Regions from separate parts of the Citrobacter sedlakii genome, predicted to be linked through region 1. Evidence: predicted binding sites of a transcription regulator. Region 1 holds the regulator's gene; each other region holds the start of a gene.

Region 1 (7,545 bases):
GACGTAATACCGCCGTTAATCGACAGGGTGAGATGCGGAAAATCCCGTTTGAGCTGATAAACCCGTGGGTAATCCAGCGGCGGAATTTCGCGGTTCTCTTTCGGGCTTAATCCGGAAAGCCAGGCTTTTCGGGCATGAATGATGAACATGTCGCATTCACCGTTGCCTGAAACGGTATTCATGAAGTCACAGAGAAATTCATAGCTGTCCTGGTCGTCGATACCGATGCGGGTTTTTACCGTCACCGGAATCGACACCGCATCACGCATCGCCTTCACGCAATCGGCTACCAGCTGCGCGTTCCCCATCAGGCATGCGCCAAACATACCGTTCTGCACGCGATCCGATGGACAGCCGACGTTAAGGTTGATCTCGTCATAGCCGCGAGCCTCCGCAAGTTTTGCACACTGCGCAAGCTGAGCCGGATCGCTTCCCCCCAGTTGCAGTGCCACCGGATGCTCCTCATCGCTGTACGCCAGGTAATCGCCTTTGCCATGAATAATGGCGCCTGTTGTGACCATCTCGGTATAGAGCAGCGTCTGGCGAGACAGCAGGCGCAAGAAATAGCGGCAATGTCTGTCCGTCCAGTCGAGCATCGGTGCGATGGAGAAACGGTGAGCGGGAAAGGCAGCGTGTAATTCTGGTGACATGGCGATTTTTTGAGCGTCTGGTGAACAAGGGGCGCTACTATAGCACAAAGGTAAACCGGAGACGTAACGTCTCCGGTGCTGCCTCAGAACGTCATGCTGAGCTGCGCGCCTGCCCCCCAGGTTTCGTCTTCACCATACAGACCCATCAGATCCACATGAACGCGGTTGAACGGAGAAAACCCAACGCCGCCGGTAAAGACATTGCTGTCGTTCGCCTTCACATCAGCACGGTAGCCTGCCCGAACGGCCAGCCAGTTCAGCGGACGAACCTCTGCGCCGACGCCTACATACTGGGAATCATCTTCGCTCTTAAAACCTTTCGTTTCGGTTAGATCGCCATCCGCTGTCAGCGTCACTACGTCGTTATGCCAGGCGACACCCGCGGTGACCAACGGGCGAATCTGATAGGTATCCTGATAATTACGCGTTTCACCGGTCAGGCCGTTGGTGATGTAAATTGATTTGGTGTCGATATCGCGCGAGATAAGGTTTTGCCCGCTGACGCCCAGCGTCCAGTTTTCGCCAAAGTCCGCCGCAATCCCGGCATCGACGTTAAAGCCGGTGTCATCGTTGCGGTATCGGCTGCTGTTCCAGTCGCTGCTGTCGTAGTTATAGATCGAGGTCGTGTAATTATAGAGCCAGGTTTTTTGCAATTTCGGCGTGACGCCAATAGAAAGCGGCACGTCGCCTAAGGCAAACTGACGCGCCACCGCGATACCGTAATCGGAGACGATCGCCGCCCGGCCGGATGCCGTGGAGTTAAGGTGTTTGGTGATTTCATCAGAGCCCTGCAGCGCCGCCCTGCCCGCTTCAACTAACGCATAGGCATCGCTACCCTCGATTCTGCGCAGATAATCAATATCGCCTTGATCGATTGACGCGCTTACACGGCCATGCGCATAGCCTTTCGCCACAAACGCAACGGATAACACCTCGTTGGGAATACTGACCGCCAGTCCGGCCCCGGCGTTAGCATGCGCCGTCTTCCCTTTCAGGTACTCCAGCTCATCGGCAAGATCGCGCGCCGCCCCCTGAAACTGGTTTAACACGCCGCGAGGGTTCAGCAGAACCTCGGCTGGCGTCAGGTTATCGACGACGTCATCGTAGTAGTCGATTTTGTCGCTGATTTCATCAATCTCATCCTGCAAGTTATCCTCGTCGGTAATTTGCGCCCCAACCGCAGGAAGGATGACGGTAATGCTGTCCTCAGGTTTAGCCTTCGCCAGCAAAGCCGGGTTGATGAGAACCCCACTGCCATAATGTGCCGAAGCCACGCCCGTCCCGCCCATTGCATCGTTACGCGCTTCCGCCCAGGTATTTGCCGCGTTCGCCTGATGTGATACCCAAAACGAAACCGCGATCGCCACCACCGAAAAATTAAAATTTTTATTCACAGTAAACCCATTTTTATTAGCAGGTGAAATAACGCCTCTGCCAGTATCAACGCAGCAGAGGAGAACTATTGCTGTGAAAAAATGAATAAAAATGGTGCTATTCGCTTCATGCAGAATGGGGCTGAAGCGTTCTCTTTTTGTGATATGCCTCAATATGTATAGAAGACTTTATTAAGCGCGGAAAGATTCGCAGACGATATATCGTCACTGGCAGGATCTCGGCGTTTCCTGCAGAACATGATAAAGTGAGGGTTTATCACCCCACGCTAACCGAGGTGCCCAATGGAAAAGACCACAACGCAAGAGCTGCTGGCGCAAGCTGAAAAATTGTGCGCGCAACGCAATGTGCGACTGACCCCGCAGCGCCTCGAAGTGTTACGCCTGATGAGCCTGCAGGACGGGGCGATTAGCGCTTACGATCTGCTCGATCTGCTGCGGGAGTCAGAGCCACAGGCCAAACCGCCGACGGTTTACCGGGCGCTGGATTTTCTGCTAGAGCAAGGGTTCGTGCATAAGGTGGAATCCACAAACAGCTACGTACTTTGTTATCTTTTCGATCAGCCGACGCATACCTCAGCCATGTTTATCTGCGATCGCTGCGGCGCGGTGAAGGAAGAATGCGCGGAAGGGGTGGAAGATATTATGCATACGCTGGCGGCAAAAATGGGTTTTGCCCTGCGTCATAACGTGATTGAAGCGCATGGGTTATGTTCAGCGTGCGTGGAGGTTGAAGCCTGTCGTCATCCTGGCGATTGCCAACATGACCATTCTATTCAGGTCAAGAAAAAACCCCGTTAATGGCGCGAGCGGCAAGGCGCGCCGCTCACTGTAAGCAAATAAAGGGCAGTACGTCCTTGTACTTTTGGGCAGGAGGGTTTACCAGCGGTAGTCGTTGCGGGTTTCCCAGTCACCCACCTCTTTTTCCGCCTGATCTTTCTGGTAGCCATAACGTTCCTGGATTTTACCTACCAGCTGATCGCGCTTACCTTCGATAACCGTCATGTCATCGTCGGTTAATTTGCCCCATTGCTCTTTCACCTTACCTTTGAATTGTTTCCAGTTACCACCGGCTTCGTCTTTATTCATCATAAAGTCCTCTTCGTTAGGCTGTGAATAGCGAGTCTACGTCATCCAACGTTGCTACGTTTCTTGCTGGACGTGATATTTAGTGTAGTCAGGGATTCTGGGTTCGGTTGAGTATTCAGAATATTTAACCGTCACGTTGCCGAAAACCAGGTACCGTTACGCCAGTGCCGCCGCCAAATCCATGCTAACGAAAGTCCGCGCAGCGCCAGGAAAACCGCCAGCGCCAGCCACAAACCGTGATTCCCCAATGCCGGTAGCGCCAGCAGCGTTAACGCAAAACCCGTCGCCGCCACCGCCATACTGTTACGCATTTCCGCAGCGCGGGTCGCGCCAATAAACATGCCATCCAGCAAGTAGCACCAGACGCCGACCAACGGCAGGATCACCTGCCAGAACAGATAACGATCGGCTAACTGTTGCAACTGCGGCAGTGAGGTCAGCAGCGCGATTATCTGCTCCCCCACCAACAGGTAGGTCAAAGAAAACAGCAGTGCTACGATGCCTGACTGACGACACGCCGCCCGCCAGACCTCCAGCAATTGACTACCGTCCCGCGCGCCATACGCCTGGCCGGAATGCGCCTCAACAGCGTAGGCAAAGCCGTCCAACGCATAGGCGGTAAAGGTAAGCAGCGTCATGAGCACTGCGTTCACGGCAATGATGTCGCCGCCAAGCCTTGCGCCAAGAACAGTAATGGCGCCAAAGCAGAGCTGGAGCAGCAGCGAACGCAGCATAATGTCGCGATTAAGCGCCAGCAGGCGACGAATATTCCCGCGCCAGGCCTGCTTTAACATCTCCATCGAGACGCCGCGCAGATGCAGCACCTTGCGCACCATCAGCATTCCCAGCAATAGCGTGGCGTATTCAGCTATCACCGTAGCCAGCGCAGCGCCCTGCACGTTCATATGCAGGCCCATCACCAGCCACAGGTCGAGGATAATGTTGAGGATGTTACCGACAATCAGCAGAATCACCGGCGCCCGCGCATACTGCACACCGAGCAGCCAGCCCAGCAGGACCAGATTGGCCAGCGAGGCGGGCGCGCTAAGCCAGCGGATTTCCAGGAAGCGTCTTGCCTGCGCCAGCACCGCTTCGCTACCGCCGACGATATGCAGCGCCAGATCGATCAGCGGCGTTCGGCAGAGCGCAATGAGCAGGCCAGCGCCCAGCGCCAGCAGCAATGGCTGTACTAACGCGCGCGCCAGCGCCTGTGGGTTCTTCGCTCCAAACGCCTGCGCCGTAAGCCCGGTAGTGCTCATTCGTAAAAAGAGCAGCAGCATGAACAGAAAACTGGTAGCCGTCGCCCCAACCGCCACCCCGCCGAGGTAAACAGGACTATCAAGGTGGCCTATCACCGCGGTATCTACCAGCCCAAGCAGCGGCACAGTGATGTTGGAGAAAATCATGGGTAAGGCAAGACGCCAGAGCGCTTTATCAGCAGATGCAAAGAACGGCATGAGAAGAAGCCTGAGGAGCAGTTATCGTAGATTTAAAATTATACAGGCCTGATAAGCACAGCGCTGCCAGGCCTGGCGCCGGATAACGGCGCGTACGCTCTTATATCCGGCTAAATGAAATTACAGCCATTCACCGTTGCGGATGACGCCGACGGCCAGCCCTTCAATCGTGAAGCTTTGTTCACGCAGATCCACGACGATCGGTGTAAATTCGCTGTTTTCTGGCAGAAGCTCGACTTTGTTGCCCTGTTTTTTCAGGCGTTTTACCGTTACTTCGTCATCAATGCGCGCCACGACCACCTGACCGTTACGTACATCCTGCGTTTTGTGTACCGCCAGCAGATCGCCGTCCATAATGCCGATGTCTTTCATCGACATACCGCTGACGCGCAGCAGGAAGTCGGCATTCGGTTTAAACAGTGACGGATCGACCTGGTAATGGCCTTCAATGTGCTGCTGCGCCAGCAGCGGCTCGCCTGCCGCAACGCGACCGACCAGCGGTAAGCCATCTTCTTCTTCCTGCAGCAGTCGAATGCCGCGGGACGCGCCGGAAACGATTTCAATCACCCCTTTGCGCGCCAGCGCTTTCAGGTGTTCTTCAGCGGCGTTTGGGGAACGGAACCCCAAACGCTGCGCGATTTCCGCACGCGTCGGCGGCATACCTGTCTGGCTGATGTGATCCCGAATAAGATCAAACACCTCTTGCTGCCTGGCCGTTAACGCTTTCATTCCGCCCCCTGGGTGTATATACAGTTATGCTGTGAGTATATACAGCTAAAGGTGATTTTGGAACCACAAACTGCACAATGATCCGCAGTTTTATGCGGTTATGGAACGGAGCGCGTATGTTGTTAGTGAAAATGGGCCCACAGCAGAATGCCCCAGGTGATCAGCGCGACAATAATGGAAAGCAGCACTGCCGCCGATCCCATGTCCTTCGCCCGTCCTGACAGCTCGTGATATTCGGATCCAATACGGTCGACGACGGCTTCAATTGCACTGTTTAAAATTTCAACAACCATGACCAGCAGCACCGAGCCAATCAGCAGAACGCGGGTAATAGCATCGACATCCAGCCAACAGGCGATGGCCACGCCTGCCAGCACCGCAATGCTTTCCTGACGGAACGCCGCCTCGTTGACCCATGCTGCGCGAAACCCCTTCCAGGAGTAACCGGCTGCTTTAATAATTCGGGTGAATCCAGTGGTATTGTTAGCCATTAAAAGAACCTTTTTGCATTATTGGCGTCAATGACAATGCTTTGTTAGCGCGTATAATCTGAGTGCGGGCAACGCGGCGCGAAGTATGACCGTATACAACAGAAATTCACATGACTTTCTGATATCCTTGCAGCGCATTTGCATTATTAACCAGAGGCTTTACATCGTTTATGTCCGGCTGGCCACGAATTTACTATAAATTACTGAATTTACCATTAAGCGTACTGGTAAAAAGCAAGTCTATTCCGGCGGATCCTGCCCCGGAACTGGGACTCGATACCTCTCGCCCAATTATGTACGTTTTGCCGTATAACTCCAAAGCGGACTTACTCACACTGCGCGCGCAGTGTCTGGCGCACGATCTTCCCGACCCGTTAGAGCCGCTGGAGATCGACGGCACGCTGCTGCCGCGCTATGTCTTTATTCATGGCGGACCGCGTGTCTTTACGTATTACACGCCGAAAGAAGAATCTATCAAGCTGTTCCATAACTATCTCGATCTGCATCGCAGTAATCCAGACCTGGATGTGCAAATGGTGCCGGTCTCGGTGATGTTTGGCCGCTCGCCTGGACGTGAAAAAGGCGAAGTGAATCCGCCGCTACGTATGCTTAACGGCATTCAGAAATTCTTTGCCGTCTCCTGGCTGGGGCGCGACAGCTTTGTGCGTTTCTCGCCGTCCGTGTCGCTGCGCCGCATGGCCGACGAACACGGCACCGACAAAACCATCGCGCAGAAACTGGCGCGCGTGGCGCGTATGCACTTCGCCCGTCAGCGTCTGGCGGCGGTCGGTCCGCGTCTGCCGGCGCGACAGGATCTGTTTAACAAACTGTTGGCCTCGAAAGCCATTGCCCGCGCGGTAGAAGACGAGGCGCGTAGCAAGAAGATCTCCCACGAAAAAGCGCAGCAAAACGCCATTGCGCTGATGGAAGAGATCGCTGCGAACTTTTCTTACGAGATGATTCGCCTGACCGACCGCATTCTGGGCTTTACCTGGAACCGTCTGTATCAGGGGATCAACGTCCATAACGCCGAGCGCGTGCGCCAGTTGGCCCACGACGGGCACGAAATCGTCTATGTGCCGTGCCACCGCAGCCATATGGACTATCTGCTGCTCTCGTATGTTCTTTACCATCAGGGGCTGGTGCCGCCGCATATCGCTGCCGGTATCAACCTGAACTTCTGGCCTGCGGGACCGATTTTCCGTCGCCTGGGCGCGTTCTTTATCCGCCGCACTTTTAAAGGCAATAAGCTCTATTCGACGGTGTTCCGCGAGTATCTCGGCGAACTGTTCAGCCGCGGCTATTCCGTTGAATACTTTGTCGAAGGCGGGCGTTCCCGTACTGGCCGTTTACTGGATCCGAAAACCGGCACCCTGTCGATGACCATCCAGGCGATGCTGCGCGGCGGTACCCGTCCGATTACGTTAGTCCCGATTTACATCGGCTACGAGCACGTTATGGAAGTGGGCACTTACGCCAAAGAGCTGCGCGGGGCGACGAAAGAGAAAGAGAGCCTGCCGCAGATGCTGCGTGGCCTGAGCAAACTGCGTAATCTCGGTCAGGGCTACGTTAACTTCGGCGAACCGATGCCGCTGATGACGTACCTCAACCACCACGTTCCCGACTGGCGCGAGTCTATCGATCCTATTGAAGCGGTGCGTCCGGCCTGGCTGACGCCGACGGTTAACGGTATTGCTTCTGAACTGATGGTGCGCATTAACAACGCAGGGGCGGCGAA
Region 2 (7,545 bases), on a different replicon from region 1:
TGAAGACGGCTTACGCCACCATCAAAGGTATTGAGGTGATGCGTGCACTACGCAAAGGCCAGGCCTCAGCATTTTATTATGGTGATCCCCTGGGCGAAATGCGCCTGGTAAGCAGAGTTTTTGAAATGTAAGGCCTTTGAATAAGACAAAAGGCTGCCTCATCGCTAACTTTGCAACAGTGCCAGCAAAAGTTCGATTTATTCAACAAAGCCGTCTGTGTTGTAAAATGGCGCCGAAAGCCCGGCGTAGCCGGTTGCCGGGCTATAAATTCTGCCACCCTACCCCCTGCCCTGATTAGCCTTAACTCGCGAACAGCAATGAAGAAGTCAAAGTAATCCCTTTTAACCCCGGTGAGCGGGCTTTACGGCGTTTACGACGTAAAGGGCGTGATTTCCGGGGCCTAAGCGGCGGCAGCTTGCTGCTGACGCTTAGGGGGATGTTCATCAACTATTTCAGCGACACCAGGGAACTTAACACGGTAGCTGCAAAGCCCTAATCCCGCTCACCGCCACGCAGCTGCCGTACGTCCCCCACGGGGGTGCGCAGTGCTGCGCGCGGGAACGGCGGCCCGTCTGCGGGACGCGGCGCCGTACTGCGCGTTAGCGGCCGCACGCGGCCGGTTACGGGGGACACTCCGCCATACGACCAGCGACCCGCTGAGCTGCACAATCCACAGATAACACAAGCTACATACATGTCGATATGGGAATCGGCCCACCTTGCCGGGCGCCGGTGCCGTGTGGAAATCCGCCCACCTTGCCGCGCGCCGGTGCCGTGTGGGAATCCGCCCACCTTGCCGCGCGCCGGTGCCGTGTGGGAATCCGCCCACCTTGCCGGGCGCCGGTGCTGTGTGGAAATCCGCCCACCTTGCCGCGCGCCGGTGCCGTGTGGGAATCCGCCCACCTTGCCGCGCGCCGGTGCCGTGTGGGAATCCGCCCACCTTGCCGGGCGCCGGTGCTGTGTGGAAATCCGCCCACCTTACCGGGCGCCGGTGCTGTGTGGAAATCCGCCCATCTTGCCGGGCGCCGGTGCCGTGTGGGAATCCGCCCACCTTGCCGGGCGCCGGTGCTGTGTGGAAATCCGCCCACCTTACCGGGCGCCGGTGCTGTGTGGAAATCCGCCCATCTTGCCGGGCGCCGGTGCCGTGTGGGAATCCGCCCACCTTACCGGGCGCCGGTGCCGTGTGGGAATCCGCCCACCTTACCGGGCGCCGGTGCCGTGTGGGAATCCGCCCACCTTACCGGGCGCCGGTGCTGTGTGGAAATCCGCCCACCTTGCCGCGCGCCGGTGCCGTGTGGGAATCCGCCCACCTTGCCGCGCGCCGGTGCCGTGTGGGAATCCGCCCACCTTGCCGGGCGCCGGTGCTGTGTGGAAATCCGCCCACCTTGCCGCGCGCCGGTGCCGTGTGGGAATCCGCCCACCTTGCCGCGCGCCGGTGCCGTGTGGGAATCCGCCCACCTTGCCGGGCGCCGGTGCTGTGTGGAAATCCGCCCACCTTACCGGGCGCCGGTGCTGTGTGGAAATCCGCCCATCTTGCCGGGCGCCGGTGCCGTGTGGGAATCCGCCCACCTTGCCGGGCGCCGGTGCTGTGTGGAAATCCGCCCACCTTACCGGGCGCCGGTGCTGTGTGGAAATCCGCCCATCTTGCCGGGCGCCGGTGCCGTGTGGGAATCCGCCCACCTTACCGGGCGCCGGTGCTGTGTGGAAATCCGCCCATCTTCATGACAAAAATTTGTCAAATGACAGGCTCATGTGTGCTGATTTATGTCAGACGGGATTTTGCTTATCAATTATTGAGAACAGAAATTTTCCTGAATCATCAATACTATACTTAGCAAGTAAAGGTGTTTTCTCATTTATCTGCTTGAGTGCAGGATCAAGGAAAGATCGTTTCAACTCTGCCAAGTTCTTCTGCTGGGATTCCGGTAAGACGAAACGGTCATTTAACCAAGCATGAGTAGTAACCCATAAGCCTGAAGATTTGAATTGAGCAAGACTTTCATAAAGGCGGATCGTCCGGGGATTTCGAAGACTGCCACAATCGCGGAGCGAGTAGGTGGTGAACTGGTTGGTAATGACTCCAACTTACTGATAGTGTTTTATGTTCAGATAATGCCCGATGACTTTGTCATGCAGCGCCACCGATTTTGAGAACGACAGTGACTTCCTGCCCAGCCTTGCCAGATGCTGCCTCAGATTCTGGTTATGCCGCTCAATTCGCTGCGTATATCGCTTGCTGATAACGTGCAGTTCTCCCTTCAGGCGGGATTCATAAAGCGGCCAGCCATCCGTCATCCATACCACGACCTCAAAGGCCGACAGCAGGCCCGGAAGACGCTCCAGCGTGGCCAGAGTACGCTCACCAAAGACGCGTGCCACCACCGTCCTGCACATCCTGCCATAGGCGTAAAATAACCAGCGCTGACGTGATTTAGCCCCGACGTAGCCCCACTGTTCGTCCATTTCCGCGCAGACAATGACGTCACTGCCCGGTTGTATGCGTGAGGTTACCGACTGCGGTCTGAGTTTTTTAAGTGACGTAAAATCGTGTTGAGGCCAACGCCCATAATGCGGGCGGTTGCCCGGCATCCAACGCCATTCATGGCCATATCAATGATTTTCTGGTGCGTACCGGGCTGAGAGGCGGTGTAAGTGAACTGTAGCTGCCATGTTTTACGGCAGTGAGAGCAGAGATAGCGCTGATGTCCGGCAGTACTTTTACCGTTACGCACCACGCCTTCAGTAGCTGAGCAGGAGGGACAACTGATGGAGATGGAAGCCACTGGAGCACCTCAAAGACACCATCGTACACTAAATCAGTAAGTTGGCACCATTATCCGGCAGGCGATCTGGATTATCGTCACGCTGTTAAATATGTCGCGGTAGGGATACCCGTTACCGGATACCCCCCGCACAGATCCCGGCGTGCGCGATTTACGCACCGGGCTCCTGCCTCGGGTGTCTGGCGGTGAACCGCTCCACAGGCCATGGATGAAGAACCCGAACCCTTGGTAGCCATGCGGCTGCCAGTTTGTTTGCTTTCGTCCAGGTCGTATCATCCTTCTGGCTCCTGCGCCTGAGCGCCCGGCGCCAGAGGTTTGTTACGTGTGTCCTGAACTTCTGCATGGTGGGGAAGTTGCCCGGTACCGAGTGATAGTTCAGGTATCCCTGAACCACTCTCCTGAGCCATTTTCCCTGTTCGGGGATTGAGTAATGCCAGCGCCTTCGCAGACCGTCTTTGATGGCTTTCAGAGTTGCCGTCATCCGATCCCGGCGGGTCTTTCGTATCAGCATGAACCTGCCGTTGCGATCTTTCCCGCTGATGTGCGTGAACCCGAGGAAGTTGAACGTTTCTGGTTTGCCTTTTCCCCTGATGGCACGGTTTTCGGCAGCGAAGCGGCCGAACTCCATCAGACGGGTTTTCTCCGGGTGAACCGTGAGTCCGAACTCCCTCAGTCTGCGCTGCATGGCTATACGGAAGCGCCGGGCATCGTATCGTTTGTCGAACCCGATGACGATGTCATCGGCGTATCTGACCATTACCACATTGCCTGTGGCATAGCGACGTCGCCACTGATGCGCCCACAGATCGAAGACGTAGTGGAGGTATATGTTTGCCAGCAGCGGTGAGATGACCGCACCCTGTGGGGTGCCTTCCTCCGTTGCTCGCCATTGACCCTCCTCCAACGTCCCGGCTGTGAGCCACTTACGTATGAGCCTGATTACGCTCCGGTCGCCGATCCGATGCTCTGTGAACCTGATCAGCCATTCGTGGCTCACCCTGTCGAAGAACTGACTGATGTCGGCATCCAGTACCCAGTTTACGTTAGTGCGTACCAGCCCTGTGGCCAGTGCGTCCAGTGCATCGTGCTGGCTTCGCCCGGGTCTGAACCCGTATGAGAACCCCATAAAGTCGTTTTCATAGACTGCGTTCAGGATTTTCACCAGCGCATACTGGACGATCTTGTCCTCCAGCGAGGCGATGCCGAGCGGGCGTTGTTTTCCATCCGCTTTTGGGATGTAGTGACGCCTGCCGGGCTGCGCCCTGTAGCTGCCCTAATGTAGCCTCCGGTGCAGATCTGTTATGTTGTTCTTCATGTTTCCGGCGTAGTCCATCCACCTGATGCCATCCACTCCGGCGGCCGCTTTCCTGCTCAGGGAGAGGAATGCGGCTTCCAGTGCTTCGACTGTCAGCAGGTGGAACAATGCTGTAAACCGTTCTTTCTTCCGCTGCTTCGCAGCTTCCCGCACGCGTGACAGCCTCTGTGACATGCTTTCCCGGCTCTGTGTCCGGCGCATGTGTGGCTGTTCCGCGTTCCCCTTGGCCCCGCTCCTTCGCTCCACTGACTCCGCTCCTTTCGGGTTGTTCGCCTGCTTCGCCGCTACTATGAGCGAGTCCGACTTCTCCTCTCCGTACATCACCGGCTATGACTCCTCGTCTTCCCGGTGCGGGCCGTCTCCGACACTGGCAGATGGTCAGAGGGGAGATCTCCCGGTTCCCGCGTAGAGATCGTATTGACATGCCAGGGTCTCAGACCCCGCCGGGTCCATGTGGCACTCGCAGTATCGCACCCTATGATGTTGCCTTCCGTTAACAGTACAACGTCGGCACCCGGTAATTTAATATACATTTCGTGGCTCAATGGCTGGCCTGTCAACACCCCTGTCAACGCTTCGCCCCATACCTCGCGGTATGCAACGCATGACTCGGGGACCTTGTGGATTGCTGGTCCTTCAATGGTCGGGGACTTTCACCCCTTGATCTCTACCGGTCTCCCGGTGAACACTGTATGTATAACCAGTAAAATTAGAGTGTCAGGAGGAAAGATGAAACTACAACTTTTCAGCACCGGGAAAGAACTCCCGCCACAGGCCCATCCATTGTTTGCCGATCTGGCCAGCTGCGGTTTTCCCAGCCCTGCTGCTGACTATGTCGAGTCCGATCTGGATCTCCATGATTACTGCATACGGCATCCGAGCGCGACGTACTACCTGCGTGCCAGCGGAGACAGCATGGCCGACGGCAGTCTGTACAATGGCGATCTGCTGGTTGTGGACAGTGCTGAAAAGCCGCGGCACGGCGATATCGTTGTCGCCAGCATGCAGGGGGAGTTTACGGTGAAACGGCTTCTGCTGACGCCGCGACTGACGCTGCAGCCCATGAATGCCTCCTGGTCGCCGATTTATCCTGATCCCGACGAGCTGGATATCTTTGGCGTCGTCACGCATATCATCCACCGCCCGAGGGAGATGTACTGATGTTTGCCCTGGCCGATGTGAACAGCTTCTATGCCAGCTGTGAACGTGTTTTCCGCCCGGATTTGAAAGGAAAGCCGATAGTCGTCCTGAGCAACAACGACGGGAATGTAATCGCTCGCAGTGCCGAGGCGAAGCCCTGGATCAAAATGGAAACTCCGTGGTTTCAGATAAAAAACGAAAGATACCCGGAAAAAATATATGCGTTTTCAAGTAACTATGAACTTTATGCCTCGATGTTGGCGCGCGTGATGAACAGCCTGGAGGAACTGGCCCCCAGAGTGGAACAGTATTCAATTGATGAGATGTTCCTCGATTTGACCGGCGTGGAGCACTGTATGGAGCTTGAGGACTTCGGCCGGCAGCTGCGTCAGCACGTGTATGACTGTACCCACCTGACCATTGGCGTGGGCGCCGGACCAACGAAGACCCTCGCAAAATCAGCCCAGTGGGCCTCAAAAGAGTGGAAACAGTTTCGTGGCGTACTTGCTCTGACCAGGGGAAATCCGCAGAGAACGCGGAAACTGCTTTCACTGCAGCCGGTTGAAGAAATCTGGGGGGTGGGTAACCGTATTGCACGCAAGCTGAATGTACTGGGCATTAAGACCGCGCTCGATCTCGCCCTGACGAACCCGGCCTTCATCCGCAAAAATTTTTCTGTGGTCCTTGAGCGAACGGTACGGGAACTGAACGGGGAAAGCTGCCTTTCGCTTGAGGAAGCCCCTCCGACGAAACAGCAAATTGTCTGCAGCCGCAGTTTTGGCGTGAAGATCACGGAGTACGAGTCACTCCGTCAGGCTATCTGTCAGCACGCAGAGCGGGCCTCTGAAAAACTGCGTAAAGAGCACCAGTATTGCCGGCATATTTCCGTTTTCATCAAAACGTCTCCGTTCGCCATTAAAGAGCCTTACTACGGCAACGTGGCTACGGAAAAACTTCTTACACCCACTCAGGACACCAGGGACATCATTGCAGCCGCTACAACGGCTCTGGAGCGTATCTGGAGGGATGGGCACCGGTATGCCAAAGCCGGAGTTATGCTGAATGACTTCACCGGCTCCGGCGTTTCGCAGCTGCAGCTGTTCGACGAACGCCCGCCACGCCCTTACAGTGCTGAGCTGATGAAGGTTCTGGACGGGATCAACAACTCAGGGCTGGGTAAAGTATGGTTTGCGGGGCGGGGTATTGCCCCGGAATGGCAGATGAAACGGGAGATGCTTTCTCCTGCTTATACGACACGATGGTCAGATATTCCTTCAGCGAAACTGGCGTAAAACTTTGGCGATTTCACCTTGAAATTCTCAGCCTAAACTGCCTAATTACAATAAGTTAGATGTGAAATCGCCATGGCGAAATTATTGACTCAAATTTCTGTCAAGGACCTCGTTGATAGCCTTGTCCAGTTCATCCTGAATCACTTTTGACATACGGCTAAACTCATAAGTCAGCGTACGCCCTTTCACACGCTTACGCGCGAACTTGTCCTTTTCTTCAAAAGACCAGAGTGGGGAAACCACTGACTTTTCCTTGGGAGATGGATCTATCAATGCCTGAGATGCCTGAGAAATCAGCTTCAGTATACTGGCTTTCTGTTCGTCTTCTGGTCGCTCGCCTTCACTCAAAATTGCATCGAGCTGAGCTGATACAGACTGAATGAGTTCTTCAGGCGTTAATCCCTTTTCACTGAGTTTTTCATTAACTTCTAAAAGAAGTTTATAGTCACTAAACGATAGCTCCGACTGAACCGGGAACAGAGAAATCAAGTCTTGCGGTACGGCCGCCGCCTGCAGCGCCCTGGTAACTTTAGCTTGAGATAACCCCTCCAGTTCAGCAATTTCCTTTTGATTAAATCCGGACTCTTTAAGAGCGATCAATCTCAGGCCAATCTCCCGAAGATTATGTTCTTTAGCTGTCTGGATATCTTTAGCCAGTTGGCGAGCTTCATCAGCTGATAAATGCTCTTCGGTAACCATTACATCAAGGCCTGTACGGACAAAAATTGCTGAGGCTCGCCGTCTTGAACCATCCAGTATCTCAATCCTTTCACTTTGCTTAATACCAATACAGGGAAAGAACTGCTGAAACTTAATCGTCTGGATAATGGATTTCAGGGATTCCCTGGTCAGTGCAAGTTGATCTCTTCCGTTGTTTTCCTGGTTTACGAAGGTCTTACTTTCAACTTCAGATGCAGGCACCCGAACAAACCTGAACGTTACCTTCCTGCCGGTTTTTAAGGTAAATACCTGGCTTCTACCGGTGTCCGTCATTTCCGCAATTGACGCCTGGGTA
Region 3 (7,545 bases), 1.4 Mb from region 1:
AGTGATTGACGCCGTGGTCGTCGGTCCTAACGTTGACGTCAGCGCCATCAATGACAGAGTAGTGATTCAGGAGGAGCTGGAAGCCAGCGATATCCCCTATCGCCATGACCGCCAGCTATTGCACTGCGCGCTGGAAAAAGCGGTGCAGGCGCTGGGTTAAATCTGGCATGTCTCGATCGCGACCGGCGTAGCGCTTCGCTTTTCCGGTCTGCGACGCTTTGCCTGAATACCGGATTATGACGCGGCGATAAACAGCTCACGCAGTTGATGGAGCTGGTCGCGGATCTGCGCGGCTTCCTCGAACTCCAGATTCTGCGCGTGCTGCATCATCTGCCCCTCCAGCTCGTGGATCTTCTGCTGCAGCGCCTTCGGCGACATATCCATCCCGACGATATCCGCCTTCGCCGTGGAGCGTGACTTGCCCCTGCCCTTCGCTTTGGTCTTCGCGATGTTCTGACCCAGCGCCAGAATATCGACCACTTTTTTGTTCAGCCCCTGCGGGGTAATGCCGTGCTGCTCGTTGTACTGCTGCTGTTTCTCACGGCGGCGCTCGGTTTCGCTAATGGCCTTCGCCATCGACGGGGTGATCTTATCGCCGTACAGGATCGCTTTGCCGTTAACGTTACGCGCCGCGCGGCCAATGGTCTGAATCAGCGAACGTTCAGAGCGCAGGAACCCTTCTTTGTCCGCGTCAAGGATCGCCACCAGCGACACTTCCGGCATGTCGAGCCCCTCTCGCAACAGGTTGATCCCTACCAGCACGTCAAACTCGCCGAGGCGCAGGTCGCGAATGATCTCCATACGCTCGACGGTATCGATGTCCGAGTGCAGATAGCGCACCCGTTCACCGTGTTCCTCCAGGTATTCGGTGAGATCTTCCGCCATCCGCTTGGTTAAGGTTGTCACCAGCACGCGCTCATTGATAGACGCCCGCGCGCGGATCTCTGAAAGCAGGTCGTCCACCTGCGTCGCCACCGGACGCACCTCAATGACCGGATCCAGCAGGCCGGTCGGACGAACCACCTGATCCACCACGTCGCCGCCCGATTTCTCCAGCTCATAGTTGCCCGGCGTCGCGGAAACATAGATGGTCTGCGGGGCCAGCGCTTCAAACTCTTCGAACTTCAGCGGACGGTTATCCAGCGCGGAAGGCAAGCGGAACCCATACTCCACCAGCGTCTCTTTACGCGCTCTGTCGCCACGGTACATGCCGCCAATCTGCGGAATGGTGACGTGCGATTCATCCACCACCAGCAGGCCGTCTGCGGGTAGATAATCGAACAGCGTCGGCGGCGGCTCGCCCGGTCCGCGTCCAGAAAGATAGCGTGAATAGTTTTCGATCCCCGAACAGTAGCCAAGCTCGTTCATCATCTCAAGATCGAACTGGGTGCGCTGGCTGAGACGCTGCTCTTCCAGCAGCTTGTTGTTCGCCAGCAGGATCTTGCGGCGATCGACCAGTTCGTCTTTGATCTCTTCCATCGCCTGCAAAATACGCTCGCGCGGCGTGACATAGTGGGTTTTCGGGTAGATGGTGTAGCGGGGAATGGTCGATTCCACCTGTCCGGTGAGCGGATCAAACAACGACAGCCGCTCCACCTCTTCGTCAAACAGCTCCACACGTAGCGCGATGTCGTCGGATTCCGCCGGGAAGATGTCGATCACCTCGCCGCGTACGCGGAAGGTGCCGCGCTGGAACGCCTGATCGTTACGGGTGTACTGTAGCTCGGCCAGACGACGCAGGATCGCGCGCTGGTCGATCAGCATCCCCACCGTCAGGTGCAGCATCATTTTCAGGTACAGATCCGGGTCGCCCAGACCGTAGATCGCCGACACCGAGGCCACCACCACCACGTCGCGACGCTCGAGCAAGGCTTTGGTTGCCGACAAACGCATCTGCTCAATGTGTTCGTTTACCGACGCGTCTTTCTCAATGAAGGTGTCGGAACTGGGCACATAGGCTTCAGGCTGATAGTAGTCATAGTAAGAGACGAAATATTCCACCGCGTTTTCCGGAAAGAATTCTTTCATTTCGCCGTACAGCTGCGCCGCCAGCGTTTTGTTCGGCGCGAGCACCATGGTCGGACGCTGGAGATCGGCAATGACATTGGCGATGGTGAACGTTTTCCCTGACCCCGTTACGCCAAGCAGCGTCTGATGCGCCAGGCCATCCTCCAGCCCTTCTTCGAGGCGTCGTATCGCCTCTGGCTGGTCGCCTGACGGTTTAAATGCGGAATTCAGTTTGAACGGTTTACTCATGGGCAGCTACCTGAAGCAATGGGCGGGCAGGCTTGTAATTTTACTCGCAGCGCATAATTTTGCCAGTAAAATATACTGGATGAAAAAACAGTAACGACGGAGAAAATTTGTGTTACGCGCCGAAAAGACACAGCGTCAGCGGCGAGAATTTCACCGCTGACAAGATAATCTTCTGACCGGCGGGGTTATCCCCAAACCAATCACTTCGTTAACATTGTCAAGTCGTGTCATGAAAGTTTTATTGCATTCAATGACAGTTCTGCGACAGCTATTGCCTTTATATAACAAATTGAAAAATAAGTAATATTTCACAAAGCCGTCTTTCGCATCAATTTGGCTGGAAGCCGCGTATTCTCTCGCTTACCCTGCGTTTTCTAACTCTAATACACAAGGTTATCCACAGGAATAGTGGATAACTGCTTCCAGCCCACACGGTCTGCCGCCTGGCAATTTCCCCTCGTTGACGGATTTCAGGACAATAAAAAAAAATTATCGCTAAATTTTGATTTTTATCAGCTAACGAAACGGCCTGTCGCAGGCGACATTGCTCGCAAAATCGCCATTTACTCTCCTGTCAAAAGCGTGAGATCCAGATATTGTCCTGTTGCGACGGTTTGCGCTTCAGCGCCAAGCCAGGGGATTTCCCCGATTAAAGGCGCGGGAATAACCCGCGCCAGCGTCGCCATATACTCGCGGTGGCGTTTACCCGGCGGCTGGACGTCATTCGCCACCCAGCCGGCTAACGTCAGCCCGGCCTGCTGAATGGCCTGCGCGGTGAGCATCGCATGGTTAATACACCCCAGCTTCACGCCGACCACTAAAATCACCGGCAGTTGTTCCGCCTGCACCCAGTCGGCAAACGTAACGTCCTCTGTCAGCGGCGTGAACCAGCCGCCCGCGCCTTCCACCAGCACCCACTCCGCGCAGGTTTCCAGCGCCCGTAGCCCGGCTGACATCACATCGGTTTGAATCGGTCTGCCCTCTCCGGCGCTGATGATGTGCGGCGAGGTCGGCTCGGCGAAGGTATAAGGATTCACTGCCGCGTAGTCCAGCGGCAGGCTGCTGCTACGCTGGAGCGCCAGCGCATCGCTGTTGCGCAACCCTTCCGGCGTCATTTCGCTGCCGGAGGCAACCGGCTTATACCCGGCCGTGCGCAGCCCCATTTTGCCTGCCGCCTGGAGCAAAGCGCTACTGGCGACGGTTTTCCCGACCTCGGTATCAGTACCGGTAACAAAATAGCGTTTAATCACGTTCAATAACTCCTGCAAAAAGATGGTAGGTGAGCGGATACTTTCCCTGTTGTTGAGGCCAGGCCAACTGCACTTTTTGCAGTTGCGCACGGGTGAGCACGCGCGGTACACGTCCTTCGTGCAGATGCGTGGCCCCAATCCCCTTCAGCGAACGCATCGCGCTCAGCGCATCGTCAAACCACAGGGTCAACGTGTGCAGATGGCTTTCGCTACGCCAGCCGCGCAGGGCATCGCGCAGCGCCGCCTGCGGTAAGAACCGATTAGCATGGGTTTGGTTATCAACTGCCCGCCATGCCTGATGCAGCTCCGGCAGCGACCCTTTCGCCAGCGTTGTGAACGCCACTCTGCCGCCGGGACGCACCACCCGATAAAGTTCGCTCAGCGCGCCGTGTAAATCGTTGCACCACTGAACGGCGAGATTACTCCAGGCGAGATCGAACGTCGCACTCGCCAACGGCAGCGATTCGATATCTCCGGCAAGATAGTGGTGCGCCGTATTACGCCGCCGCGCCTCGTCAAGCATGGGTGAGGACAAATCCAGCGCGGTGACCTGGCTGCCCTGCTCACGCCAGTAACGGCTCAACCGGCCAGGACCACAGCCGGCGTCCAGCACCTGCCCATAGCTTTGCTGCGGTAACTGCGCCAGCAGCGCGTCCGCGCTCAACCGTTGCAGCGTGGCGTGTTGTTCATAACACGTCGCCGCACGGCCAAACGCCGCCGCGATGGCCTGTTTATTCACCTGCGTCATTTAGCACCTCCAGCAGACGGTCAATGTCTTCACGCTCGTGCGCCTGGGTGAGGGTCAGGCGCAAACGCGCCGTCCCCGCAGGCACCGTTGGCGGACGAATTGCCGTCGCCCAGCAGCCACGGCTGCGCAGGGTTTCCGCCAGATGCAGCGCCCGCGCGTTATCGCCAACGATCAGCGGCTGGATCGCGCTGTGCGATTCCCCCAGTCGGTAACGGCTGCGGTCTACGCCGCGACGAAAGCGTGCGATGAGCGCCGCCAGTTTCGCCCGGCGCGCGTCGCCTTCTTCGCTGCGGATCACCGCAAGGGAGGCCCGGATCGCCTGCGCCTGAGCAGGCGGCATGCTGGTGCTGTAGATCAGGTGTCGGGCAAATTGCAGCAGATAATCCGCCACGGGGGCTGAACACAATATCGCCGCGCCGCTGACGCCAAAGCCTTTACCAAAGGTCACGACCAGCAGTTCTGGTCGCACCTGCTGCCGCCAGCAGCTGCCGCGCCCTTCTTCGCCGCAGACGCCAATGCCGTGGGCATCGTCCACCAGCAGCCAGGCGTTGCGCCGCGCTGCCGCACGCTGGATCTCCGCCAGCGGCGCGCTGTCGCCATCCATACTGAATACGCCTTCAGTGACCACCAGTTGTTGCCCCGGACAGGGGGCATCGAGCAGTCGCGTCAGATGCCGGGTATCGTTATGGGTAAAACGGCGAAGCGGCGCCGGACTAAGGCTTGCCGCCTCCAGCAACGAGGCATGGCTGAGGCGATCGGCGACAATCCGATCGTCCTTTGCCATCAACGCGGCAATGACCGCCTGATTAGCGGCAAAACCTGAGATAAACAGCAGCGCGCGCGGGTAACCCAACCAGTCCGCCAGCTCTTCTTCAACGTGTTGATGCGCAACGGTATAACCGCTGACGTGGCCGGAGCCGCCGCTGCCTACGCCGAAGCGTTCCGCCCCCTGTTGCCAGGCATGAATAATCTGCGGATGGTGGCTTAAGCCCAGATAGTCGTTGCTGGAAAAGTTGAGAAAGCGGCGATCGCCGGTCATCAGCCAGCGGCCCGCGCCCTGCTCAACCGCGTAACGACGACGCAGGGCATCCGCTGAACGACGCGCGTTTAGCGCATCGTCGATTTTTTGCTGCCAGCTCATACCGCTGCCGCGTTGTACCAGGCGTCGGTATCCGGGGTCATCAGCGCCTGCTCCAGCCGCTGCTGCTGCTCGTTATCCCCTGCCAGCACGGCGGTTTGCTGCGGGTTCAGTCCGAGCTTACGGAACAGCTGTAAGTCTTTATCTTCTTCCGGGTTCGGCGTGGTCAACAGCTTGCAGCCGTAAAAGATAGAGTTCGCGCCCGCCATGAAGCACATTGCCTGGGTTTGTTCGTTCATCTGCTCGCGACCGGCAGAGAGACGCACGTACGAGGTGGGCATCATAATGCGCGCCACCGCGATCGTGCGGATGAAGTCAAATGCGTCCACATCGTCGTTATCGGCCAGCGGCGTCCCCTTGACCTTCACCAGCATGTTGATCGGCACGCTTTCCGGCGGAGTGGGCAGATTCGCCAGTTGCAGCAGCAGACCGGCGCGATCGTTCACTGTTTCGCCCAGCCCGACAATCCCGCCGGAGCAGACCTTGATCCCGGCATTGCGCACTTTATCCAGCGTATCCAGACGCTCCTGATAAGAACGGGTGGTGATGATATTGCCGTAGAACTCCGGCGAAGTGTCGAGGTTGTGGTTGTAGTAATCCAGCCCCGCCGCCGCCAGCCGCTGCGCCTGCGCTTCGCTCAGGGTGCCGAGGGTCATACAGGCTTCCAGCCCCATCGCCTTCACCCCCTGCACCATTTGCTCAAGATACGGCATGTCGCGCTCGTGAGGGTTCTTCCACGCCGCCCCCATACAGAAACGGGTGGACCCGGCGTTTTTCGCCTTACGCGCCGAATCCAGTACCTGTTCGACCTCCATCAGGCGCTCTGCTTCCAGCCCGGTTTTATAGCGCGAGCTTTGTGGGCAATATTTGCAATCCTCCGGGCAGGCGCCGGTTTTAATCGACAGCAATGTACTGACCTGCACCTGGCGAGGATCAAAATGCTGACGGTGGATTTGCTGGGCTTCAAAGAGCAGATCCAGCAGCGGTTTTTCAAATAATTCGGTGACTTGCGACAGCGTCCAGCGAGAATGTTTGGTCATAATTTTCTACGTTTTGTTGTGAGAACCGTGTAGACTCGTAAACCTAAATGTTTTTAATTTGGTTTACAAGTCGATTATGACAACGGACGATCTCGCTTTCGATCGGCGCCATATCTGGCACCCTTATACCTCCATGACCTCTCCGCTACCGGTGTATCCGGTCGCGCGCGCGGAAGGTTGCGAACTGATCCTCACCAGCGGCGAACACCTCATTGACGGCATGTCGTCGTGGTGGGCGGCGATCCACGGCTACAACCATCCCGTACTCAACGCGGCGATGAAAACGCAAATTGACGCCATGTCGCACGTGATGTTTGGCGGCATTACCCATGCACCGGCCATCGACCTGTGCCGTAAACTGGTGGCGATGACGCCCGAGCCCCTGGCGTGCGTTTTCCTTGCGGATTCCGGTTCCGTGGCCGTTGAAGTGGCGATGAAAATGGCGCTGCAATACTGGCAGGCAAAAGGCGAATCGCGACAGCGTTTCCTGACGTTTCGCAACGGCTATCACGGCGACACGTTCGGCGCCATGTCAGTCTGCGATCCGGACAACTCCATGCACAGCCTGTGGAAGGGCTATCTGCCGGAAAACCTGTTTGCCCCGGCGCCGCAAAGCCGGATGGGCGGCGAATGGGATGAGCGCGATATGGTGGCGTTCGCCCGCCTGATGGCCGCACACCGGCATGAGATCGCCGCAGTGATCCTCGAACCCATCGTCCAGGGCGCGGGCGGAATGCGCATGTACCATCCCCAGTGGCTGCAGCGCATCCGTAAGATGTGTGATCGGGAAGGCATCCTGCTGATCGCCGACGAGATCGCCACCGGTTTTGGCCGCACCGGCAAACTGTTTGCCTGCGAGCACGCCGGGGTATCGCCGGATATTCTCTGTCTGGGTAAAGCGCTCACCGGCGGCACGATGACCCTTTCCGCCACCCTCGCCACCCGCCAGATCGCCGACACTATCAGCAACGGCGACGCCGGGTGTTTTATGCACGGCCCGACATTTATGGCTAACCCGCTGGCCTGCGCGGCGGCAAACGCCAGCCTGACGTTGCTGGCATCCGGCGACTGGCAGCAGCAGGTGGCGGCCATTGAAGCGCAACTGCGTGCCGA
Region 4 (7,545 bases), 250 kb from region 1:
TATTGATCATCTGACGAATTTTGTCTTCCGCATGCTGCTGCGTCGCTTCCATTCGCGTCGTGACTTCCCGCAGATCCGCTTCCAGCGAGGTGTTAATACTGCGCAGACTGCGAAGCTCATTGTTCAGCAGTTCGCACTCGTCGCGCCAGTGATCGCTTTGGGCAAGCTCCTGTCTGGCCGCGCTTAGCGCCGCCACCATCTCTTCACGCTCGGTAAGCTGATCGGCTTTTTGCTGTGCATGTTGATAACTGGCGATCAGCCAGCCCAGCGCAACGCCTACCAACGCTATCACTGCATAAATTATGAGAGAGATATCCAAAATGCCTCCTGCCGCAACCACTCACCAGCACAAAATAGAATTGTGCTGTATAAACGTCCAGTTTGAAAGGGATTTCCTGCGAGGCGTTACGCAAAATAAAAAGGCCGAACGCGTCGGCCCTGGAGGGAAAAACAGAAAATTAGATCAGGCGACGCGCCGCTTCCACCACGATTTTCACCGCATGGCTTTCGGTTTGCTTCATGGTCTCGGCGTTCGGTATCTCTTGCTGAGTACGGTTGACGATAACCCCGGCAACCATTCCCGCACGCAGACCCTGGCTGGCGCACATGGTCAGCAAAGTGGCGGACTCCATCTCATAGTTCATGACGCCCATCGCCTGCCACTCTTCCATCGAGCCTTTAAAGCGGCTCACAACGCGACCAGAATAGGTGTCGTAACGCTCCTGCCCTGGATAGAAAGTGTCAGAGGACGCGGTTACGCCTACGTGCGTGGTCGCCCCTATTGATTTCGCCGCCTCGACCAGCGCGGTGGTACAGTCAAAATCTGCCACCGCCGGGAATTCCATCGGCGCGAAGTGCAGGCTTGCACCGTCGAGACGCACAGATGCCGTGGTCACCAGAACATCGCCCACATTGATATGCGGCTGAATCGCGCCGGTGGTACCGATACGCAGGAAAGTACGAATGCCCAGCTGCGCCAGCTCTTCTACGGCGATGGAGGTGGACGGGCCGCCGATACCGGTCGAGCAGACAATCACAGACTTGCCGTCCAGCTCTGCGCGCCAGGTCGTAAATTCGCGATGCGATGCCAGCTTAACCGGCTTATCCATCAGCGCGGCGATCTTTTCCACACGCTCCGGATCGCCTGGAACGATTGCAAGCGTAGCCCCTTGTAAATCGCTTTTGGTGAGGCCGAGATGAAAAACATCAGACTTGGACATATAAAACTCCTCTGTGATTCGGTTTTAGTCAGAAGAAGCAAAAAGATACTCTACCGAAGGACGCAGGTGATTTTCGTGACCATCATCACCATGAGGGAAAACAGTTGCATTGAATTACGCTGATTAAGTGATGTTGATCACAATTAATTGTCAACCCTGCCTTCCATTGCACAAAAATTGAGCCAATTCAGGCAGTGTGCTTTAGTGAAGGCTGTCTATAGTTAACATTGCGCTATGTATTTTAAGGGTACGGAGAATACCATGACCTCAACACAACAAACGGGCTTTGCACCTGCGGCCTCTCCCCTCGCCTCTACAACGGTTCACACTCCGGACGACGCCATTATTGCCGGTTTTACCTCCATCCCTTCTCAGGGAGAAGATATGCCGGCTTATCAGGCGCGACCAAAACAAAACGATGCGCCCCTGCCAGTGGTCATTGTAGTGCAGGAAATTTTTGGCGTGCATGAACACATTCGCGATATTTGCCGCCGGCTGGCGCTGGAAGGGTATCTGGCTATTGCGCCAGAGCTCTATTTTCGCGAGGGCGATCCGAATGATTACAGCGACATCCCGACGCTGTTCAGCAATCTGGTCAGCAAAGTGCCGGATGCACAGGTGCTGGCCGATCTTGACCACGTCGCCAGTTGGGCGGCCCGCAACGGCGGCGATCCGCACCGTCTGATGGTGACCGGTTTTTGCTGGGGGGGACGCATTAGCTGGCTGTACGCCGCGCATAATCCACAGCTCAAAGCTGCCGTCGCCTGGTATGGGAAACTGATGGGTGAAAAGACCCTGAACTCACCGAAGCATCCGGTCGATATCGCCACGGATTTAAATGCGCCAGTGCTGGGGCTGTATGGTGGTCAGGATACGGGGATCCCGCTCGATACGGTTGAGACAATGCGCCAGGCGCTGCGGGCGGCAAACGCGAAAGCAGAGATTGTAGTTTATCCGGATGCCGGACACGCATTTAATGCCGATTACCGTCCGAGTTATCATGCAGAATCCGCGAAAGATGGCTGGCAGAGAATGCTGGCGTGGTTCAGCCAGTACGGCGGGAAGAGAGCGTAATGATTAAAAGCCCGGTGGCGGCTACGCCTTGCCGGGCCTTTGTCACAGGGTTGGCAAAGATATTAACCCTGACGCAAATTCTGCGCTGCCTTCACCATGTTCGCCAGCGCCGCACGCGTTTCCGGCCAGCCGCGAGTTTTCAGGCCGCAGTCCGGGTTGACCCACAAACGTTCCGCCGGGATGCGCTGGGCCGCTTTTTGCAGCAGGGCTTCAATCCACTCCACGCCTGGCACGTTCGGGGAGTGAATGTCATACACGCCCGGCCCAATTTCGTTCGGGTAGTCGAACTCTTCAAATGACTCCAGTAGCTCCATGTCTGAACGCGACGTCTCAATGGTGATCACATCCGCATCCAGCGCGGCAATCGAGTCCATGATGTCGTTAAACTCGCAGTAGCACATGTGGGTATGGATCTGCGTGTCGTCCTTAGCGACGGCGGCGCTGATGCGGAACGCTTCCACGCCCCACTGTAAATAGGCATCCCAGTCGCTGCGACGCAGCGGCAGACCTTCACGTAGCGCCGGTTCGTCAATCTGGATAATACCAATGCCCGCAGCTTCCAGATCCGCCACTTCATCCCGCAGCGCCAGCGCGATCTGTTTGGCGATGGTTTCGCGGGTCACGTCTTCGCGCGGGAAGGACCAGCAGAGAATGGTCACCGGACCGGTTAACATGCCTTTTACCGGCTTGTCGGTCAGCGACTGAGCGTACTTCGCCCAGTCGACGGTAATCGGCGCAGGACGGCTGACATCACCAATTACCACTGGCGGCTTCACGCAGCGCGAGCCGTAACTCTGCACCCAGCCGTTCTGGGTAAAAACAAAGCCGTCAAGATGCTCACCAAAGTACTCCACCATGTCGTTACGCTCAGCTTCGCCATGGACCAGCACGTCCAGCCCTAATCGCTCCTGTTCAACAATCGCCTGCTTAATGTGTTCGGCAATACCGGTGCGGTAGTGATTCGCATCCAGATTACCTTTTTTGAAGTCCAGTCGCAGGCCGCGGATTTCCGTGGTTTGCGGGAAGGAACCGATGGTGGTCGTCGGCCAGGCGGGTAATTTGAAACGCGCACGCTGGGCTTCGGCGCGCACTTCATACGGATTCTGACGTTGACTGTCCTGCGCGGAGATCGCCGCCAGACGTTTTTCTACCGCCGCATTATGTACGCGTGTTGACTGCCGACGCGCCTGAATCGGTACGCTCCACTCGCGAATTGCCGTCGTGTCGCCGCTGTTCAGCGCATCGCGCAGCAGGGCCAGCTCTTCACATTTTTGCAGGGCAAAAGCAAACCAGCTTTTCACCTCCGCATCCAGACGGGTCTCTACGCTCAGATCGATCGGGCTGTGCAGCAGGGAGCAGGAAGAAGCGATCCACAGCTCACGTTTGTCCACGATGTCCTTAATTTGTGCGTATTTTTCCGTTAGATCGGCGCGCCAGACGTTACGACCATTTACCAGACCTGCAGACAGTAGCCAGTCAGTGGGCAGACGCGTATGCAGTTCCGCCACATCGTCTTTACCGTGTACCAGGTCAACGTGCAGACCCTGTACCGGCAGCGCAGTAATAGTGTCGAGATTCGGCGTCACGCCCTCGAAATAGGTAGTGAGCAGCAGCTTCACCTGTCCGGTGAGCGCGTCATACGCCGGTTTAAAGGCATCGAGCCAAACCTGGGGCAGCTCCAGCACCAGCGCAGGCTCATCGATTTGTACCCACTGAATGCCGCGTTTGCCCAGTTCAATCAGCACCTGTTTATAGACCGGCAGAATATCGTTCAGCAGGCTGAGACGGTCAAATTGCTCGCCTTTCACTTTACCCAGCCACAGGTACGTTATCGGCCCCAGCAGGACCGGTTTCACCTGGTGGCCCAGCGCCAGCGCTTCGTCTACTTCGTCCAGAAGCTGGGTCCAGGTCAGTTTGAACTGCTGACCTTTTACGAATTCCGGCACCATGTAGTGATAGTTAGTGTTAAACCATTTGGTCATTTCTGCCGCCGCAGCCGGTTCACCGGTCGGCGCGCGACCGCGGCCAATGCGGAACAGGGTATCGATATCAACAGAGCCGTCTTTATTCTGATGACGTGCCGGTACGTTGCCAAGCAGCAGGCTGGTGGTCAGCACATGGTCGTACCAGGCGAAATCGCCAACCGGCAGCAGGTCAATACCGGCCTGTTTTTGTTGATCCCAGTGGCGCGCGCGCAATTCACGCCCTACCGCCAGCAGCTCTTCACGGGACGCGTTGCCCGCCCAGTAGCTTTCTTGCGCTTTTTTCAGCTCGCGACGCAGGCCGACGCGAGGAAAACCGAGGGTGTGATTAATAATTGTCATTTTTATAACCTCATAATGTGTAATCCGAAGGATTTCGGATTTAGGGAAGGCGGCAAACTTGCTCATCCCCAGCAGCTTACTGAAGTAAGTGACTGGGGTGAGGAAGTGCAGCCAACGCACCATAAATTCGAAAGACGCAGGATTTAGACGTCCAGATGTTTACACATCTATATTTGGCGGTTACTGTATATTCCTCAAGCGCAATTTGCTCATGCCGAAGTGAAGGACTTTCATGATCGAGATTAAACACCTGAAAACGCTCCAGGCGCTGCGGAATACCGGGTCGCTCGCCGCCGCCGCCGCGACGCTGCATCAGACCCAATCCGCCTTGTCTCACCAGTTCAGCGATCTGGAACAGCGCCTTGGCTTTCGGCTGTTTATCCGTAAAAGCCAGCCGCTGCGCTTTACGCCGCAGGGTGAGATATTGTTACAGCTCGCCAACCAGGTATTGCCGCAGATTAGCCGCGCGCTGCAGGCCTGTAATGAACCGCAGCAAACACGCTTGCGCATCGCGATTGAGTGCCACAGCTGTATTCAGTGGCTGACCCCGGCGCTGGAGCAGTTCCGCGCGAAGTGGCCGCAGGTAGAGATGGATTTTAAATCCGGGGTGACGTTTGATCCGCAGCCAGCGTTGCAACAGGACGAACTGGATCTGGTACTGACCTCCGACATTCTGCCGCGCAGCGGGCTGCACTATTCCCCAATGTTTGATTTCGAAGTGCGGCTGGTACTGGCGCCCGATCACCCGCTGGCCAGTCAAATCCAGATCTCACCGGAAGATTTAGCCAGTGAAACGTTGCTGATCTATCCGGTACAGCGCAGCAGACTGGACGTCTGGCGACATTTTCTGCAGCCCGCAGGCATCAGCCCGGCGCTGAAAAGCGTTGATAACACGCTATTGTTGATTCAGATGGTAGCGGCAAGAATGGGCATCGCCGCCCTGCCGCACTGGGTGGTGGAGAGTTTTGAGCGCCAGGGTCTGGTGGTCACCAAAACTCTGGGCGATGGGCTCTGGAGCCGCCTTTACGCCGCCGTGCGCGACGGCGAACAGCGCCAGCCGGTGACCGATGCGTTTATTCGCTCGGCGCGCAGTCATGCCTGCGATCACCTGCCGTTTGTGCGGAGCGCGGAGCGACCCACTTTCGATGCACCCACAGAGAAGCCAGTATCACAACCGCGCCTGTGATAAAGCTCGGCCAGTGAGGCTGTTGATGCCAGATCGCCAGATTAACCAGCAGCCCGGCAGGCACATGCATGTTATTCATAATGCCTAACGTGCCGGCATCCACCTGCGTTGCCCCCACGTTCCACATGAAATAGCCGATACCTGACGCCGCCACGCCGAGGAAGACCAGAATGCCCCACTGCAGCGTCGTTTCTGGCATCTTCTGCGCATTGCCGAGCAAAGACCACGCCGCCACCGCCACCAGAAACGCGCCGACGTAGAACCAGGCGAACGCGTTGTACTGCGGCATAGGGCGGGTTTCCATTAGACGCTTGTAGCCCACCATGCCGATGGCAAAGCTGATATTGGAAAGCTGCACCAGCAGAAGGCCGGTCCAGAAGTGATCGGTGACCTGATCATAACGGATAATACCCGCGCCGATCACCGCCAGCAGGGCGCTAAACGCATATCCCCAGCGCAGGCGGCGTTTGCTCATCACGTCATAAATCAGCGTGATATAAAGCGGCGTCAGCACGGTAAACAACAACAGTTCCGACACGGTCAAATACAGATAGGCGTGGAAACTCAACATATACATTATGCCGAGCTGCATTGCGCCCACCAGCATATACAGCCCGACAGTTTTCAGGCTGTGGCCGCGCGTGCGCAGAAACGGTAAAAAGACCAACGCCGCCAGGCCAACCCGCACCAGCACGGCGAAATAGCTGTCGACGTGTCCGGCAAGGTATTCGCCGAACAGGCTAAAAGAAAACGCCCACAGGATGGTGGTAATGATGAGTAACGCCACAATGGAACTCTCCGGGTTCAAGGAGTATCCATTGTAGCGAAGAGTTAGGTTGACAACTGACTAACTAACGAACAACCACCTTAACGCAAAAACAGATTGCGCAGATAATGCGGCACCGCATCATCGGCATTAATCCCAATCACTTCCAGCTCAGCATGTAAATCTTTCAGACGCTGGTGGGCGTTGCCCATGATGCAGCCCTTGCCAGCCATCGACAGCATTTCCGCGTCGTTCATGCCATCACCAAAGGCGATGCAGTCGTTCAGGCTGTAGCCCATCGCCTTCGCCACGGCTTCCAGCGCGTGGCCTTTCGATACGCCGCCTGCCATCACCTCCAGACAGGTGAGCGTGGAAAAACTGACGTTCACGCGATCGCCCCAGCGCGCGTTGATCGCCTGTTCCAGTGGCAGCAGCACCTCATGGCTGTCGCTGGTGAAGAATACCTTGCTGATGCCTTCCGGCTCCAGCAGCGCAGGCTCAAACAGGGAGTAGTTAAAGACTGCCTCTTTGAAAAAACGCATTTCATCCGGGCGGTGACGGTTCATAAACCATTCATCGTCACGATAGACATTCGTGATGATATCCGGGCTTGCGTTCACCACACCAAACAGATCGCTGGCGATATCGCGATCCAGATTATGGGTAAACACCAGATTGCCGTCCATATCATGCACCCGCGCACCGTTAGAGGTGATCATGTAGGACTTAATCTCCAGATTATCGCGGATTTGTCCCACGTCGACGTGGTGGCGACCAGTGGCAAAAACAAAGTTAACGCCACGCGCGGTCAGCAGTTTCAGTGTCTCTTTAGCGTAAGGAGATAGGGTATGGTCGGGCGAGAGCAGCGTGCCATCTAAATCAGACGCAACAACCTGATACATATAAAAATTCAACCTCTAAGCAAAGCGGTTTCCGCTGGTGAGTTATGCTTGTTGAAAAAATCAACAATAGCGT

The links. The regulator LexA, encoded in region 1, represses DNA repair genes until DNA is damaged. The targets are predictions, from matches to a motif close to TNCTGTATGTACATACAGNA.
Region 2: a site for LexA is predicted at 4,785-4,804, ahead of umuD (translesion error-prone DNA polymerase V autoproteolytic subunit). Genes of this name have one in related genera too.
Region 3: a site for LexA is predicted at 2,330-2,349, ahead of uvrB (excinuclease ABC subunit UvrB). Genes of this name have one in related genera too.
Region 4: a site for LexA is predicted at 4,800-4,819, ahead of metR (HTH-type transcriptional regulator MetR). Genes of this name have one in related genera too.

Annotation. Positions count from the first base shown of each region.
Region 1 is NZ_CP071070.1:4,388,467-4,396,011, forward strand. It holds gene dusA (tRNA dihydrouridine(20/20a) synthase DusA) at 1-650, opposite strand, end outside; gene JY391_RS20800 (conjugal transfer protein TraF) at 734-2,044, opposite strand; gene zur (zinc uptake transcriptional repressor Zur) at 2,327-2,842, shown strand; gene JY391_RS20810 (CsbD family protein) at 2,921-3,130, opposite strand; gene dinF (MATE family efflux transporter DinF) at 3,262-4,587, opposite strand; gene lexA (transcriptional repressor LexA) at 4,708-5,316, opposite strand; gene JY391_RS20825 (diacylglycerol kinase) at 5,439-5,807, opposite strand; gene plsB (glycerol-3-phosphate 1-O-acyltransferase PlsB) at 5,978-7,545, shown strand, end outside.
Region 2 is NZ_CP071072.1:15,022-22,566, reverse strand. It holds gene JY391_RS23570 (IS6-like element IS26 family transposase) at 1-131, shown strand, start outside; partial or broken gene JY391_RS23565 (replication initiation protein) at 1,768-2,076, opposite strand; one part of gene JY391_RS23560 (IS1-like element IS1X3 family transposase) at 2,086-2,534, opposite strand; one part of gene JY391_RS23560 (IS1-like element IS1X3 family transposase) at 2,534-2,783, opposite strand; partial or broken gene ltrA (group II intron reverse transcriptase/maturase) at 2,935-4,422, opposite strand; gene umuD (translesion error-prone DNA polymerase V autoproteolytic subunit) at 4,828-5,259, shown strand; gene JY391_RS23545 (Y-family DNA polymerase) at 5,259-6,530, shown strand; gene JY391_RS23540 (ParB family protein) at 6,612-7,545, opposite strand, start outside.
Region 3 is NZ_CP071070.1:3,031,516-3,039,060, forward strand. It holds gene yvcK (uridine diphosphate-N-acetylglucosamine-binding protein YvcK) at 1-160, shown strand, start outside; gene uvrB (excinuclease ABC subunit UvrB) at 235-2,256, opposite strand; gene bioD (dethiobiotin synthase) at 2,820-3,506, opposite strand; gene bioC (malonyl-ACP O-methyltransferase BioC) at 3,499-4,254, opposite strand; gene bioF (8-amino-7-oxononanoate synthase) at 4,238-5,395, opposite strand; gene bioB (biotin synthase BioB) at 5,392-6,432, opposite strand; gene bioA (adenosylmethionine--8-amino-7-oxononanoate transaminase) at 6,509-7,545, shown strand, end outside.
Region 4 is NZ_CP071070.1:4,638,964-4,646,508, forward strand. It holds gene rmuC (DNA recombination protein RmuC) at 1-319, opposite strand, end outside; gene udp (uridine phosphorylase) at 459-1,220, opposite strand; gene JY391_RS21925 (dienelactone hydrolase family protein) at 1,482-2,294, shown strand; gene metE (5-methyltetrahydropteroyltriglutamate--homocysteine S-methyltransferase) at 2,357-4,618, opposite strand; gene metR (HTH-type transcriptional regulator MetR) at 4,851-5,804, shown strand; gene JY391_RS21940 (carboxylate/amino acid/amine transporter) at 5,692-6,591, opposite strand; gene yigL (sugar/pyridoxal phosphate phosphatase YigL) at 6,672-7,472, opposite strand; gene pldB (lysophospholipase L2) at 7,481-7,545, opposite strand, start outside.